DNA from 3 places in the Anaerosalibacter massiliensis genome. Region 2 is predicted to be linked to each of the others. Evidence: riboswitches for the same ligand, from Rfam matches in the RefSeq annotation. Region 2 holds a riboswitch; each other region holds the start of a gene.

Region 1 (5,098 bases), on a different contig from region 2:
CAGGTTTATTAATATTAGAATCTTGAGAACTAAAAGGGTTTATATTTATATCTCCGTATATAAAATTAACTTTTCCTATAATAATATCTGACTCTTTATCTAAATATATATTGGCTTTAAGATCAGGGTTGTATATAGAATTTTCTATTTTTTCATCTATATCAATATTGGCTACATCTTTAACACTTAGAATTATTTCTGATATAAAGTCCTCTTTGTATTTATTAGGTATTTTTAAAGTTTCATTTCTACTTGAAATTATCTCATCATATAAAGGTACTATTTTCTTTCTCCACTCTTTTGAAATTTTATAGATATGCTCATTATTAAAAATATACTCACCATTTGAAGTAAGAGGAATAATATTTTCATAAGAATCCATTTTCATAGTTAAATAATTGCCTTCTTCATCTAGTTTCATATTTAAATAAAAATCTTTCTCTATTATCTTTATATTCTTGTACTCAGATCCCATTATAGAAGCATTAAAACTTCTACCTCCCATAAGCTTAAAAAAACTTTTCAATGCCTCTGGTTTAAGTAATATGTGCTTTCCTTTAAATATATTCTGGTCTCCACTTCCATAATATCTTGTACTATTTATTGTATGATTTTCATATAAAAGTTTCAGAAAGCTAATTACTTTTTCATCTTCAGGTCTAAATACATGATAATTAGGATTGAAAGTAAATTCTTTTCCAAAATATATTTCTTCTCCATTTTCTAAACTCTCAAAGAACTTTTTAACATTTCTTACTACATATAGCTTGTTTTCTCCCATTCTTAGACTTAAAAAAGAACTTTCATCAATGTCTCTGAAATCATTAAAATCAAATTCATAATTAAGTTCTAATTTTACAGGTATATTTTGATTTTCACTATTAAATTTATAATAATCAATTATGTTTTTTATATTTTCTTCATCTTTTTTTTGAAATGTATTAGATATATTTAAGTTTTTTATATATAAAAGAAGAGCAATGATATGTTTACAATCACCTGAATATTTTTCATAAGCTGGACATGTGCAATGAGAGGATACTAAATCATTATCTTTATCAAAAAAAAGCTCCACTATATATTCTTTACTTCCTTTAACTATTCCTTGAAAATATTTTAAGTCTTTATCGTACCTTAAATTCGTGACTCTACCATTATAATAACATTCTTTTCCTTTAATGTAAGATTGATAGTTTCCCGATCTTTCTAATAATAGCTTATCATCTATATTTAACATATTTCACCTCTATCAAAATCATGGGATTTATTATTCAATATCCTATTATATCATAGCCCATATTATATTTAAAATATACTCACAAGAAAAAGGGCTTAGATAATTCTAAACCCCTAACAAAACTTAATTAATTTCTCAATTTTATTCTATTATATCTTCTAAATGTGACACAAATAACTTTCTTATACTGTCCTCTTCTCCAAGGCCTTTTACATAGGTTTCTACCTTAAAACCTTCTTTTAAAAGTTTATTTTTCCAAGAATCTTCTTCATCTCCTGCCATATCATTTTTTGCATGATCTCCTGCAACTAACATGAAAGGTTTTAGTATTACCTTTCTTATTTTATTTTCTTTTAGTAAAGGTATTATATCTTCTATAGTTTCATTGCCCTCCACTGTACCTATATATACATTTTTAAATCCTTGTTTCTTAAATTCATCTTCTAATCTACTGTAACAATTGTCAGAAATATGATCTGTCCCATGTCCCATAAATACAATAGCTTCATCTTCTTTTAATCCCTTAGTATCTAGTGCTTCAACCACTTTTTTATAATCTTCTTCATCATATAGTAAGGGCTTTCCTACACTTATACTATTAAAATTGTATTTGTCCTTAAAACTATCTATGTGCCTATGCATTTTTTCATATTCATGACCTGGTATGATATGTAAGGATTGAATATATATATCTTTAGTCTCACCCTTACATATTTTCTCTAATGCTTCTTCTACATTATCTATTATTATGCCATCTCTCTTTTTTAATCTTTCTATTACCATTTGAGAAGTAAAAGCCCTTCTAATTTCAAAATCTTTAAATCTATCTTTAATTTCATTTTCTGTGCTTTCTATACATAACTTTCTTGTTTTCTCATAAGTTGTTCCAAAACTAACTACAAGGATAGCTTCTTTCATTTTATACCTCTTTTCTTTGAGTTATTTGTAAAAAATCCCATAGCCTCAAACAGCTATGGGATGGATATTCATATATATTTTAATACAAAAGCAATTCCTTCCCACCGAAGGCATACTTAAAAGTTATAGGCAGGTCTCCTGACTTGTGGTTTATCCTACTCTCAACACCTTCCCAAGAGGTGGTATATCGTTGATTTCGTACCACTTACAGTAGCGGGGGCTGTATTGGCTTTTACCAATTTCCCTTTTAATCATAATAAACCTATATCTCCTCTTATTAAGTTGTATAAAACATATGCTAACATAAGACTATAATTTTTGCAATTTTTTTAACTCTACTTAATAGCCTTCAATGCTTCGTAATTAGCCTTAATAGTATATTCTATATCTTCTTTAGTATGAGCTATAGATAAAAACATACCTTCAAATTGGGCTGGTGGAAGCATTATTCCACGATTTAACATTTCATTGAAATATTTAGCATACATTTCTGTATCACAAGACTGAACATCATCAAAGTTTTCAAAAGGTCCTTTTCCAAAGAAAAGAGTTAACATACTTTTAAATCTTACTATTTTTGCATTTATATTTAATTCTTCTATATTTTTTCTAATTCCTTCTTCTATCATAATAGCTTTTTCTTCTAGTTCCTTATATATATTTTTATTTTCTTTTAGTATTTTTAAATTTCTATATCCTACATGCATGGCTAATGGGTTTCCTGAAAGAGTACCTGCTTGATAAACTGGCCCTGTTGGAGATACCATTTCCATTATTTCTTTTTTTCCGCCATAAGCACCAACTGGAAATCCTCCTCCGATTATTTTACCAAAACAAGCCATATCTGGTTCAATTCCATATACTTCGCTAGCCCCTCCATAGCTTATCCTAAAACCTGTTATTACTTCATCAAATATAAGTACTGAACCATTCTCTTTAGTTATCTTCCTAAGGCCTTCTAAAAATTCTCTCTTTGCAGGAACTACTCCCATATTTCCTGCTACAGGTTCTAGGATTATAGCTGCTATATCTTCTCCAAAATCTTCAAAAGTCTTTTTTACATCTTCTAAATTATTATATCTGCAAACTATAGTATTTTTTACTATATCTGCTGGAACTCCACTGCTAGTGGGTACTCCATAAGTTATAGCTCCTGACCCAGATTTCACAAGTAAACAATCATTATGTCCATGATAGCAACCTTCAAATTTTATTATTTTATCCCTACCAGTATATCCTCTAGCTACTCTTATGGCACTCATAGTAGCTTCCGTACCTGAGTTCACCATTCTTACCATTTCCACACCATTATAAGATTCTACAATATGCTTTGCCATATCTACTTCTATCTTAGTAGGTAGTCCAAAACTTATTCCATTTCTTAAAATATCTTCTATACCTTCTATTAATCTTTCATCAGAGTGTCCAAGTATTAAAGGACCCCATGAACAGATATAATCAATATAAGTATTTCCGTCCTCATCTTCTATTTTATTTCCATGTCCAGATTTAATGAATGCTGGATCTGCTCCAACAGACTTAAAGGCTCTAACAGGGCTATTTACTCCTCCTGGAATGTATTTTATAGCTTCATCATATATATTTTTTGACTTTTTTAGGTTCATATTATCACTTCCTTTTAATTATTTTAGTATTTTAGCTACATCTTTAGCAAAATATGAAATAATTATATCTGCACCAGCCCTTTTAATTGAGAGTAAAGATTCTAATATAGCTGTTTCGTCTAAAAGTCCTTCCTTTACAGCCATCTTAAGCATTGAATACTCTCCACTTACATTATAAGCTGCTAAAGGCATATTGAAATTATCTTTTGCTCTTCTTATTATATCAAGATAGGAAAGAGCTGGTTTTACCATTATTATATCTGCCCCTTCCATTATATCTAATTCAATTTCTCTCATAGCTTCATCTGTATTAGCTGGATCCATTTGATAAGACTTCCTATCTCCAAAAGCTGGAGATGAATCTGCAGCATCTCTAAATGGTCCATAAAATGAAGATGCATATTTCGCACTATAGGCCATAATAGGTACAGTTTTAAATCCATTGTCATCTAAACAATTTCTAATATACTCTATTCTGCCATCCATCATATCAGAAGGTGCTATCATATCTGCTCCTGCTCTAGCATGACTTAAAGCAATTTTTCCTAAATACTCTAATGTTTTATCATTATCTACATAACCATTTTCTAAAAGTATTCCACAATGACCATGAGATGTATATTCACACATACATACATCGGTTATAACATACATTTGGGGAAATACTTTTTTTATTTCTCTTGTAGCCTTTTGTACAATACCATCTTCTGCATATCCTTCAGTCCCTAACTCATCTTTATTTGCTGGAATTCCAAACAATAGTATAGCTTTTATTCCTAAACTTTCTACTTCTTCTACTTCTTTCAGTACTCTATCTACTGAATAACGATAGACTCCTTCCATAGATGGTATTTCTTCTTTTATATTTGTTCCTTCTTCCACAAATATTGGATAGATAAAATCTTCAACAGAAAGTTTAGTCTCTCTTATTAAATTTCTTATAGTTTCATTCTTTCTAAGTCTTCTAGGTCTATTTAATATATTCATTGTTTTTCTCCTTCCTTTACGAGTAGTTCTATTAAGCCGTCTACTGTATATTCTTCTGCTTCACCATAGACTTCATATCCTTTTTCTCTTATAGTGTTTGAAGTTATTGGTCCAATAGATAGTATCTTACCTCTATTTAAAATATCTGAAGAATCATCACCTAATATCTCTACAAAATTATTAAAAGTTGAAGGACTAGTAAAGGTTAGGTAAAAATCCTTCTTATCTTTTAAAAACTTTATTAATTTCTCCGCTTTGTTTATCCCTTTAATTGTATTATAAGTTTTAACTTCGTCTACATCACATATTTTAGAAATCTCTCTTACTAAAT
Region 2 (5,098 bases):
GAAATTTCAAAAGTTTTAAATAAATATTTAGCAAATTTAAATGTATTGTACACAAAACTACACAATTATCATTGGAATGTAGAAGGAAATGAATTTTTCCAGATACATGAAGAAATGGAAGGACTATATGATGAAACAGCAGAAGAAATAGATGAAGTAGCAGAGAGAATTCTTACTCTTGGCTTTAGACCAGCTGCATCTATGAAGGAATATCTTGAGATAGCCGAATTGGAAGAAGTAGAAAGTAAAGGTATTAGAGGAAAGGATATAGTAAAGAATTTACTCAATGATTTTTCAATTTTAATCGATGAATTAAGAAAAGGAATTAAAATAGCAGAAGAATATGAAGATGAAGTGTCTATTGATTTAATGGTAGGTTCTTTAGAAAGTTTAGAAAAAACTTCTTGGATGTTCCGTGCATATTTAAGTTAAAAAAATGCTCTTTTCTGTCTTATTCATGGCAGAAAAGAGCATTTTTTCATATTGGTAGTTTATTCATTTAATTAGGAACTTTTTCTTTTTCATCAACTACATCATAAAATAATTCATTGCTATAGCGTATCATTCCGTACCTTTGTCCTTGCATTTCAGCAAGTATTTTTAGTTCCTTGCCAGATATTTCAACAGGCTCCTTTTCTATTTGCTTCTTTTTTTTATCTCGTATTATGCAGTTATAAATAGTATCGTCTTTTAGCTCTTTAACCTCTATTTCCAAATGTCGTAGCTTTTTAGAAAACAACACATTTCACCCCCTGTTTATATTTACTCCATTGCCTATATATTATCATATTATAGAATTAATTTAAGTTGTTATTCATAATATTAAGAAAAATATTGAGATAAAAAAGAGCTAGTTAACTAGCTCTCTTAAAACCTTGGAAACACAGTTATAGGAAAAACCTCTCCTTTGAAGATATCCTCCTAATTTTCTATATATTGCATTTTTATCATCTTTTTTATAAGACTTAATTTTCTTAGATGCTAGTTCCATAGCTCTTTCAAATTCATCATCTGAATATTTTTTTACTACCTCAGATGCTATTTCTTCATCTACTCCTTTATTGCATAATTCATATTTTATTCTATAGGTTCCTAATTTTTTAAGCCTTATTTTTTCCTCAGCATAAATTTCCGCAAATCGTCTATCATCAATAAATTCATATTTTTTTAAATAATTTAATGTCTCATTAATTATTTCTTCATCGAACCCTTTTTTTGTCATTCTATCTTCAATTTCCTTCTCAGTTCTCCATCTAGATGATAAAAATTTCAGTGCATAATTATTTGCATTATTTTGTTCTTCAGATTTTAATACATCATTAATATATGTTTCATCTATTTCCATACCTTTCTTCAAGTTGTATTTATATGCTATTTCTAAATCTAGTCCAAATGCAAACTCATTATCTATGTATATATTAACCCTATCTTTATTTTGTTGAGATGTAATTTTTGTGATTTTCATAAAAAATCCTTTCGTAAATCAAAATTTTTAAAGCGTATTGATATATATATAATATCATGAAATATCATTTCGGTCGAAATTGTTTGTTATTAAACAATTTTTGGGGTATAGGATATATAATGTAATTTCATTTTAATTAAAGCTTTAAGTATGATATAATTTTCATTGTTAGCTTAATTTATATAAAAATAAAAGCCTAAAAAGTTTATTTTATTTGATTAGGGAGAAAGATAATATGAAAAAGGATAAGATTATATTTTTTATCATAAGTACTGTATTAGGCGTATTGATTGGTTTTCAATTTAATACTGTAGATAGTGTTAGAGAAGCTAATATAACTCCTGGTAAAGAAGGAGAAAAGCTAATATCAGAAATTGATAAAATCAATGAAGAAAAAGAAAATTTGCAAGAAGAAATAAAAGAACGGAGTAAAGTATTAAAAAAATATGAAAAAAATATTATGGATAAGAAAACAAAAGGGTTAATAGATGAAGTTGAAAAATATAAAATGTTATGTGGATATGAAGAAGTAGAAGGACCTGGCATTATAATTGATATCAATGATTTACATGATGATTCTTTATATTATTCTGATGATCAAGTATTAATAGAGAAGAAGGAATTATTAACTTTTATTGTCAATATTTTGAGAATGGCAGGTTCAGAAGCAATTTCAATCAACGATTTGAGGATTACAGCCTATACGGAAATAGAAGTAGCAGGAAGGCATTTTGAGATAAATGGAATGTCTACTAATACCCCATTCTCAATAAAAGTAATTGGAAATCAAAATGATTTATATAAAATAAGTGAAACATTAACTGATGATGAATATTTTGATATAAAAATCAAGAAGATGAACAATATTACTGTACCAAAATTTAATAAAGTAATTGAATTCAAAGATGCAGAACCAATAATAGAAGGAACAAAATAAAAAGCGTCCATGAATAATGGACGTTTTTTATATTAGCAATAAGTTGACAACAATTTTTTCATATATTATAATGGACATAAAATTAAATACTTCTATGGTTGTTTTTACATTAATAGGGAATAAGGTGAAAAACCTTAACAGCCCCCGCTACTGTAAAAGTTACAATACTCTAAAAACGTCACTGAAATTTATTTTTCGGGAAGATAAGAGTATTAGGCTAGAAACTTTAAGTCAGGAGACCTGCCATAGAATAGAAACCATGATTTCGGTGGGAAATTATATGGACATGTACTTATCTAAAAAATATATATTTATATTTTTATATATAGACATGCTTAGTATGCAAAATCCTACCGTTATAGGATTTTTTTTATTGTTAGAAAATATAACTATTTTATTAAGGTTATATAAGATAATGTTAATAATTAAACACAATATAGAAATAAATATTATTTAAACGGTGTAGGCCTAATGTGGACTTAGTATAAATAGTTTTTGGAAGGAGGGAGTGAATGGCAAAGGGGAAGATAAGGGTTTGGAACGTGGGAAATACTTTTTATATGCTAGATAAAAGAAAAGCAAGAAGTTATGGAGAAGAAAGGCTAAAAATAGAGGAGAATTACATAAGGATTGGAAATAATGCTTTTGAAAATAATGAAATGATTAAAGAAATTATTCTTCCAAAAACTCTTGCTATAATTGGCAAAAATGCATTTAAAGGATGTAAAGCTTTAAGAAATGTTAATATTCCTGAATCTGTAAAAGTAATTGAAGAAGGAGCATTTAAGGATTGCATAAAATTAAAAAGAATCAATTTACCAAATGGAATGAATAAAATTAGTAAAGATACATTTAAAGGATGTAAAAATCTAAAGGAGATTACTATTTCAAATAAAAGTGAAATAAAAGAAATTAGTGCAGATGCATTTAATTCCTGTGATAGTTTAAAAAACATTCAATTACCTGAAAACATTAAAAAAATTGAATTTCGAACATTTTACAAAACAAAATCTCTAAAAGAAATTAAGTTTCCAGAAAGTTTAGAATATATAGATAAAGAAGCTTTTTATTTATCTGGAATAAATAATATTCAAATACCTGAGAAGGTTAGAAAAATTGATGATGCTGCTTTTAAAAATTGTAAATTTCTGTTGAATGTCACAATACCTTTAAATGTTAAGGAAATTGGAAATAGAGTTTTTACTGGTTGTAGAAGATTAAAAACTGTTAAAATACTTCATGATTTAGATGAAATAGGGGAAGAATTTGTAAACAAACATACAATTGTAATATGTAAAGAAGGCTCAAAGATAGATTCTTATTGTGAGAAATTCGAAATTAAAACTAAATACATATAAAAAAATCCTTTTAGCTAATATAGCATTTTTAAAATATTGATATTTTATTTGTTATTTGATAGTATAAGTAAAGACATATTCTTTTGCGTTTTAACCTAAAAACTTAACTTTAAACTCAAAGAAAGCCTATATATTATATAAGGCAAGATATATATTATCTTTCTGGAATCAGGTGAAAATCCTGAACAGATGCGCTACCGTAAAGGTTATATTAAAGATTATAACCAAGTCGGAAACAGATTCTTTGATGACAGAAAACTAGTTTCGCATGTGTACTAGTTTCAAGTAAAGTTCTACAGCATATATAGGGCTTCTGTCATGAGTTTTTCTCATGATAGAAGCTTTTTTGTTGCGAAAAATTTAAAAAATTAAGGAGGGAGCTATTTGAAAAATAATAGTATTAAGAAGTTCTTATCTTTTTTAATGGTATTTACAATACTGTTTTCTACGGCAAATTTATCATTTACAGAAGGGGTAGAAACATCTGAACCAAGTATTGAAACTACTTTAAAAGAAATGACCACAAAAGCAGATAAGATAACATTTGATTTGTGGGCAAAAGATTCTAGTGGAGAAAAAATAAGTACTTCAAATATTGGAGTCACAAACAATGGAAAGCCAGTTAGCATTAACTGGGATGATAAGGAAAAAACTAGCTATACTTTAAATTTAGAGATAGGAACAAATAATGTTGAAATAAATGTAAATTGTAATGGAAAGAAATATTTACAAAAATATACTTTAATTCGTGAAGAAGCAGAAGATGGAGATGTAATTGGTAGTTTTACTTTTAGTATGGAGGCATTTACAGTAGGGTTAGGATACTTAATAGAGCCTATTCAAGTTGATATTCATAAAGGGAGAAATGCAGCTCAAGAATTAGATGAGATAATAAGAAATCATGGATATGAGTATGAAAATACGGGTAATCTTGAAAGTAGTTTTTATTTAGAAAATGTTTTAGATGACACAAATACAGTTTATAAAGATACCCCTAAAATTCCAGATGCACTGAAAGAAAAACTAAACGGGGTATATGATGAAGAAGAATATGACCCAGAATATGGTCTAGGAGAATTTAATTTTAACTATATGTCAGGATGGATGTATGCTGTAAATAATGTGTTTCCAAATGTAGGATTTGCTGACAAGTATCTTCAAGATGGAGATGTAATGCGTGTACAATTTACATTAGCTTATGGAAATGATATTGGTGGTGCAGATGCCATGGGCGGGGGTTATGAAAATAACTTTTTCCCTAAGGTAGATAAAGATGAATTGACTAAAAAAGTAGCAGAAATAAATAGTAGTGATAGAAAAGATGAATATTTGAAGATA
Region 3 (5,098 bases), on a different contig from region 2:
CTGTATATTCAAAAGTCCTGCTACAGCCCCTTCTGGATAAGCACTATTAGGACTTTTATGATTTTTTCTATCTCTTATCATTATCTTAAATCCATTCTTTACATCATATCTAAATATAGAAGAAATACACATTAATACTCCTGATAGTCTTGCTGGAATATAATTAAATAAATCATCTATTTTAGCTGGAAAATATCCTAAATCTATATATTTTTCATTAGTATATCCTAACATAGAGTCCATAGTGTTTATCATTTTATACATTAGTCCTCCTGGAGCTCCTAAAATAAATATATAGAATAATGGTGCAATAACTCCATCAGAAGTATTTTCCGCTACAGTTTCTATATCTGCTTTTATAATTTCCTCTTCACTTAAATTCTTAGTATCTCTTCCTACAATATAAGAAATCTTTTTTCTAGCATCTTCTATACCATTATTAAAAGCATTGTATACCTTCATAGCTTCTTTATGTAAGCACCTAGCTGCAATACATGTATATATTAGATAGATGTTTATAATATGGTATAAAACACTGTATTTTTTTATTCCTTTTAACAACATGAAAGGAATAAAAAAAGCTATAAATATATTAAACAAAGCTATTAAAAAACCGCCAATTTTAATTTCATTTTTACTTTTAAATACTTTTCTTATAGTTTTGTCTTCAAATGAAATTATATTTCCCATTAGCTTAACTGGATGGGGAAAACTATATGGGTCCCCTATTAAAAAATCTAAAACAACTGCTACTATAATATCTAACATTTATTTCACCTACATTTTGTTCATCAATGAATAAATATAATCTATATCCATATTCTCTCTTACTACTTTAGCTATTTTTTTTATTTCCTTTTCCATTTCCCTTATATCTTGTTTTCCATTGTTACATTCCTTTTCATATTCTAAGAGACTATCTTCATCTTCTAGTTCTAAATGTACATAAGGTATTGTTCCAACTACAGGAATATTTAACAGCTCTTCTATCATATCAATCCCTGGTTCTAAAAGAGATTTGTCACCTCTAAACTTGTTAATAACTAATCCTTTAACCCTCTTTCTCTCTTCTTCTTCTAATAACATTACTGTCCCATATAGAGAAGCAAAAACTCCACCTCTATCTATATCTGCTACTAATAACACTGGTGCATCTGCCATTTCAGCCATCCCCATATTTACAATATCATTTTCTTTCAAATTTATTTCTGCAGGACTTCCTGCACCCTCTATAACCACTATATCATGTCTATTTTCAGCTTCATCAAATGTTTCTTTAATCATAGGTTTTAAACCATTTTTAAATTTGAAATACTCTACAGCCTCCATATTCTTATATAGTTTTCCTTTTATAAATACTTGACTTTTTCTATCACTTGTAGGTTTTAAAAGAATAGGATTCATATTTGGATTTGGTTCCAGTTGAGAAGCAAATGCCTGTAGAACTTGAGCTGTACTTATTTCAAGTCCATCTGAAGTTTTATAAGACTTAGATGACATATTTTGAGCTTTAAAGGGAAATACATTATAGCCATCTTCCTTAAATACTCTACATAGAGCAGTACATAAAATGCTCTTCCCAGCTGAAGAAGTTGTACCTTGAACCATAATACTTGTCATATTTTCACCTCCAAAAAAGTACAAGAGAACTTCTCTCGAAGTTCTCTTGTTTTATAGAAAGTTCAATATTTCCCCAGTTTATGAACTAAGTAAACAAGCACTTTCTTTCCCTCCGAAAGAATGCTTTAAGCTCAGGCAGGTTTCCTGACTTACGGTTCAACCTCCTTCCTCCTTCCCAGCATAATAGCTAGTGGACTCTGAAATTTGTCACCGTTTACAGTAGCGGGGGCTGTAGCAGATTTTCACCACTTTCCCTTTTAACCACAAAGGCACCTTAGCTTTTATTTTAAATTATCCATTATATAATATCATTTTTTATATTTTTGTGTCAAATGGAAATATTATATCAGTTTAATATTCATAGATTCTTTGACATATCTAAACTCATGTTCACTTTCAGTTTTTAGCTTTAAAAGTATTAACTTCTTTTAATATTTTTCTTTTCTAACTCATATAATTAATATTTTATATTACTATTAATTAAAAACTATTTTTAAAACTCTAAAAAATTATATCTGCTATATTTTTTATTATATCTTCTTTATTAAATGGAGAAAGAAAGTCCACTTTATTAACTATTTTGTAGAGAAAGTTTTCTCCTTCCGTCTTTTCCCTAGTTTTGTGATTTTCTTTAACTATATTTAAAAGTTCATCATAATCATATACCTTAAATTTTTCTATATCATATAAAATAGCCATCTCCTCCAGAAATCTTATAACTATTTCCTGATAGCTATTTTCCTTTTCCATACCTAAAACATTACTTAACTTTGGAATTATAAATTCAAATAATGCTCTTCTATAAGGGATATCTTTAATTCCAAATATTTCTCCTATTCTTAAAACTTTTTCTTCTTCTGTATTTAAAAACATATCCAAAAAATAGTCTTCATCTTTTTCAGACTCAATATAATATTTATATCCCTTTAAACCTTTTAATGCTTTTAGTCCATCATAATAACCTAGTTTCAAATTTTTTCTGGCTACTTCAGTGTCAAAATCCAATGTTCTTCCTAAGTCTTCATTAGGAGATATATAAATTATATTTAAATCATTAATATCTATTTTCTTTAATCTTCCTGATCCATGAGTTCTTATAGCTATTAAATCTTTATAGCCTTTACTAGATAGAAGCTCTATAGGAAGATTATTATATATTGCTCCATCTATATATTTTTTTCCATCAATTTTCTCCTTTTTAAATACAGGTAAATATGCACTAGCAAGCAAGTACTCGACTAATTTTCCCTCTGGAATATCTTCAATATATAGTTCCAAAGGTTTTAAATCTGTAAGAGAAACTGTGACTATTCCAAAATCTTTACCTGAATTTCTAACTTTTTCTTCATCTATTAATTCAGTTAAGAGTCTTTTTAAAGGTGTTATGTCTATTCCTTTTTCGTCTATTACGCCTTTTATTTTTTCTCCTAAAATTTTAAAATCTTCTATATCTAATTTACCTTTTTTAAATTTTTGTATTTCTTCATCATTTACATCTATTACTCTTGAGTAAGACATATTTTCCCATAATTCATAGGCTTTGTCAAATTCATCTTGAACTATTGCGGCTCCATTTAAAGCACCAACCGACGTACCAGCTACCCCTCCAATTTGTATATCCATTTCTCTTATCGCTTTATATGCACCTATATGATATGCACCTTTTGCTCCTCCACCTTCTAATACTAGACCATACATTTATTGTTCACCCCTTTATATGATATTTATTGTTCTCTAATAGCTTTCAAAGTTCTCTCATCTACTTTTGTCAGTCCTAATAAGCTCAATAGAGTTAAATTTTCTATAATATCTTCAACTTTTTCTGGAACAATTTCATTTTTTGTTCCTACTACTACCCCTTCCATAGAAAGATATGCTGATATAATGGCATTCTCAGTACTAGTCCTAACTTTCAAACTACAACCCTCTGTCACTTCATCACATACCATTCCTGTTACTCCTTCACACATATTTATAATTGCTCCCTCTATTTCTTCAACATTCCCACCTAGTATATAAGTAATACCTGCACTAGCACCTATAGCTGCCATTACTACTCCACATAGTGGTGACAATAGTCCTACCCATTGCCTTATATATATTGTAATAAGACAAGATATAGCTACTCCTCTTATTATTTTTTCATTTCCTACTTTTTTCTTTTCCCCAGTTATTACTACTGGAACTATGGCTTGAACTCCTTTATTTCCACTTCCCATTAGTGTCATTGCACTTTTTCCTAATCCAGTCATTCTAGCATCTGATGCAGCTGTTGTATATAGACAAACCTGATTAATCAAATCATTTTTTATTATACCTTTTTTAATAAGAGTATTGAAACCATAAGATACACCCATTCCTAATTTTCTATCTATTGCTTTTTTGGCTAGTGACATATTCATGTCTATACCTTTTTCAATAAATTTTATTTTTTCAATAGGTATTTCATCCATTGCCTCTATTATTTCACTAACAGTTACTTTGGTTATATCTATAATAGTCTCTTCCTTTTCTTCTTTTTTATCAAATATTACTTCCCCATTTTTCATAACTTTCACTACATTTGTATAATCATCAATTATCAAAACCTCTGTCCATTCATCTTTTCCATATACTTTTGCTTTTATATATAAATTATTGATATATTTTACATCTACATTTATTTTATCCTTAATTATTAAGTTTTCTGCCTTCTTTATTACATTTTTATCTATATCTTCAAATATGATCAATTCTTTTTCTGGATTTTTAAGTACTGCTCCTAAGCTAGCAGCTAGTTTGATTCCATATCTATTTGTATTTGGTATTACAACATTGTGAGCATTTTTAAATAAACCTATATTTAAAATTAAATCTACTTTTTCCACTTCTCCATCTATCATTTCACTGGCTCTTGCACAGGCAAGCCCAATACTAGCTGGCTCTGTACTTCCTAAACCTTCCCTTAGTTCCATATTCAATAACTCAACAAATTTGTTGACTGACACTTCAAAACCATCTCCTTATATTCTTAACTTCTACAAACTAAAACCCTACGTTATTTTATTTTCAATCTTATACTTACATTATAACAGTAATACTCATATATACAGTATTATTTCATGAAATATAAATAATAAAAGTCATTTCAATTAATTATTAATTAAAATGACTTTCCAATATGTCTTCTATTTTGCCTTTTCAATAAGTTGAGAAGTACAATGAGGACATCTTATAGCTTCTATAGGTATTTCTGAAAACAAAATTCACATTCCTTTGAAGTAATAGGCTCTAATTCATCCTTTCTTAATTTGTTAGCTTGTCTTACTACTAAGAAAAGAGAAAATGAAATTATTAAAAACTCAATAATTACATTTAAAAATATTCCATAATTTATAGTAGCTGCCCCTGCATTTTTAGCTTCCTGCAATGTAGCATATTTTTTCCCATCAAGACTTATGAAAAAATTAGTAAGATCAACTCTTCCAATAATGCCTCC

What was found. A riboswitch is a leader RNA that binds a small molecule or an ion and turns the genes downstream of it on or off. The one in region 2 is predicted to bind cobalamin.
Region 1: it holds a riboswitch for cobalamin, as region 2 does, so the genes downstream of both, NSA23_RS06145 (sirohydrochlorin cobaltochelatase) here and NSA23_RS07355 (leucine-rich repeat domain-containing protein) in region 2, are expected to answer to the same signal.
Region 3: it holds a riboswitch for cobalamin, as region 2 does, so the genes downstream of both, NSA23_RS06910 (cobyric acid synthase) here and NSA23_RS07355 (leucine-rich repeat domain-containing protein) in region 2, are expected to answer to the same signal.

What each region holds. Positions count from the first base shown of each region.
Region 1 is NZ_JANJZL010000003.1:173,518-178,615, reverse strand. Features, by position in the region: gene NSA23_RS06150 (DEAD/DEAH box helicase) at 1-1,237, opposite strand, end outside; gene NSA23_RS06145 (sirohydrochlorin cobaltochelatase) at 1,379-2,155, opposite strand; cobalamin riboswitch at 2,267-2,436, opposite strand; gene hemL (glutamate-1-semialdehyde 2,1-aminomutase) at 2,491-3,780, opposite strand; gene hemB (porphobilinogen synthase) at 3,799-4,767, opposite strand; gene cobA (uroporphyrinogen-III C-methyltransferase) at 4,764-5,098, opposite strand, start outside.
Region 2 is NZ_JANJZL010000004.1:35,224-40,321, forward strand. Features, by position in the region: gene NSA23_RS07335 (Dps family protein) at 1-432, shown strand, start outside; gene NSA23_RS07340 (hypothetical protein) at 500-742, opposite strand; gene NSA23_RS07345 (regulatory protein RecX) at 851-1,465, opposite strand; gene NSA23_RS07350 (DUF881 domain-containing protein) at 1,701-2,402, shown strand; cobalamin riboswitch at 2,481-2,664, shown strand; gene NSA23_RS07355 (leucine-rich repeat domain-containing protein) at 2,915-3,760, shown strand; gene NSA23_RS07360 (Ig-like domain-containing protein) at 4,145-5,098, shown strand, end outside.
Region 3 is NZ_JANJZL010000003.1:315,140-320,237, reverse strand. Features, by position in the region: gene cbiB (adenosylcobinamide-phosphate synthase CbiB) at 1-768, opposite strand, end outside; gene NSA23_RS06910 (cobyric acid synthase) at 778-1,620, opposite strand; cobalamin riboswitch at 1,738-1,912, opposite strand; gene NSA23_RS06905 (patatin-like phospholipase family protein) at 2,122-3,318, opposite strand; gene NSA23_RS06900 (L-cysteine desulfidase family protein) at 3,345-4,607, opposite strand; gene mscL (large conductance mechanosensitive channel protein MscL) at 4,841-5,098, opposite strand, start outside.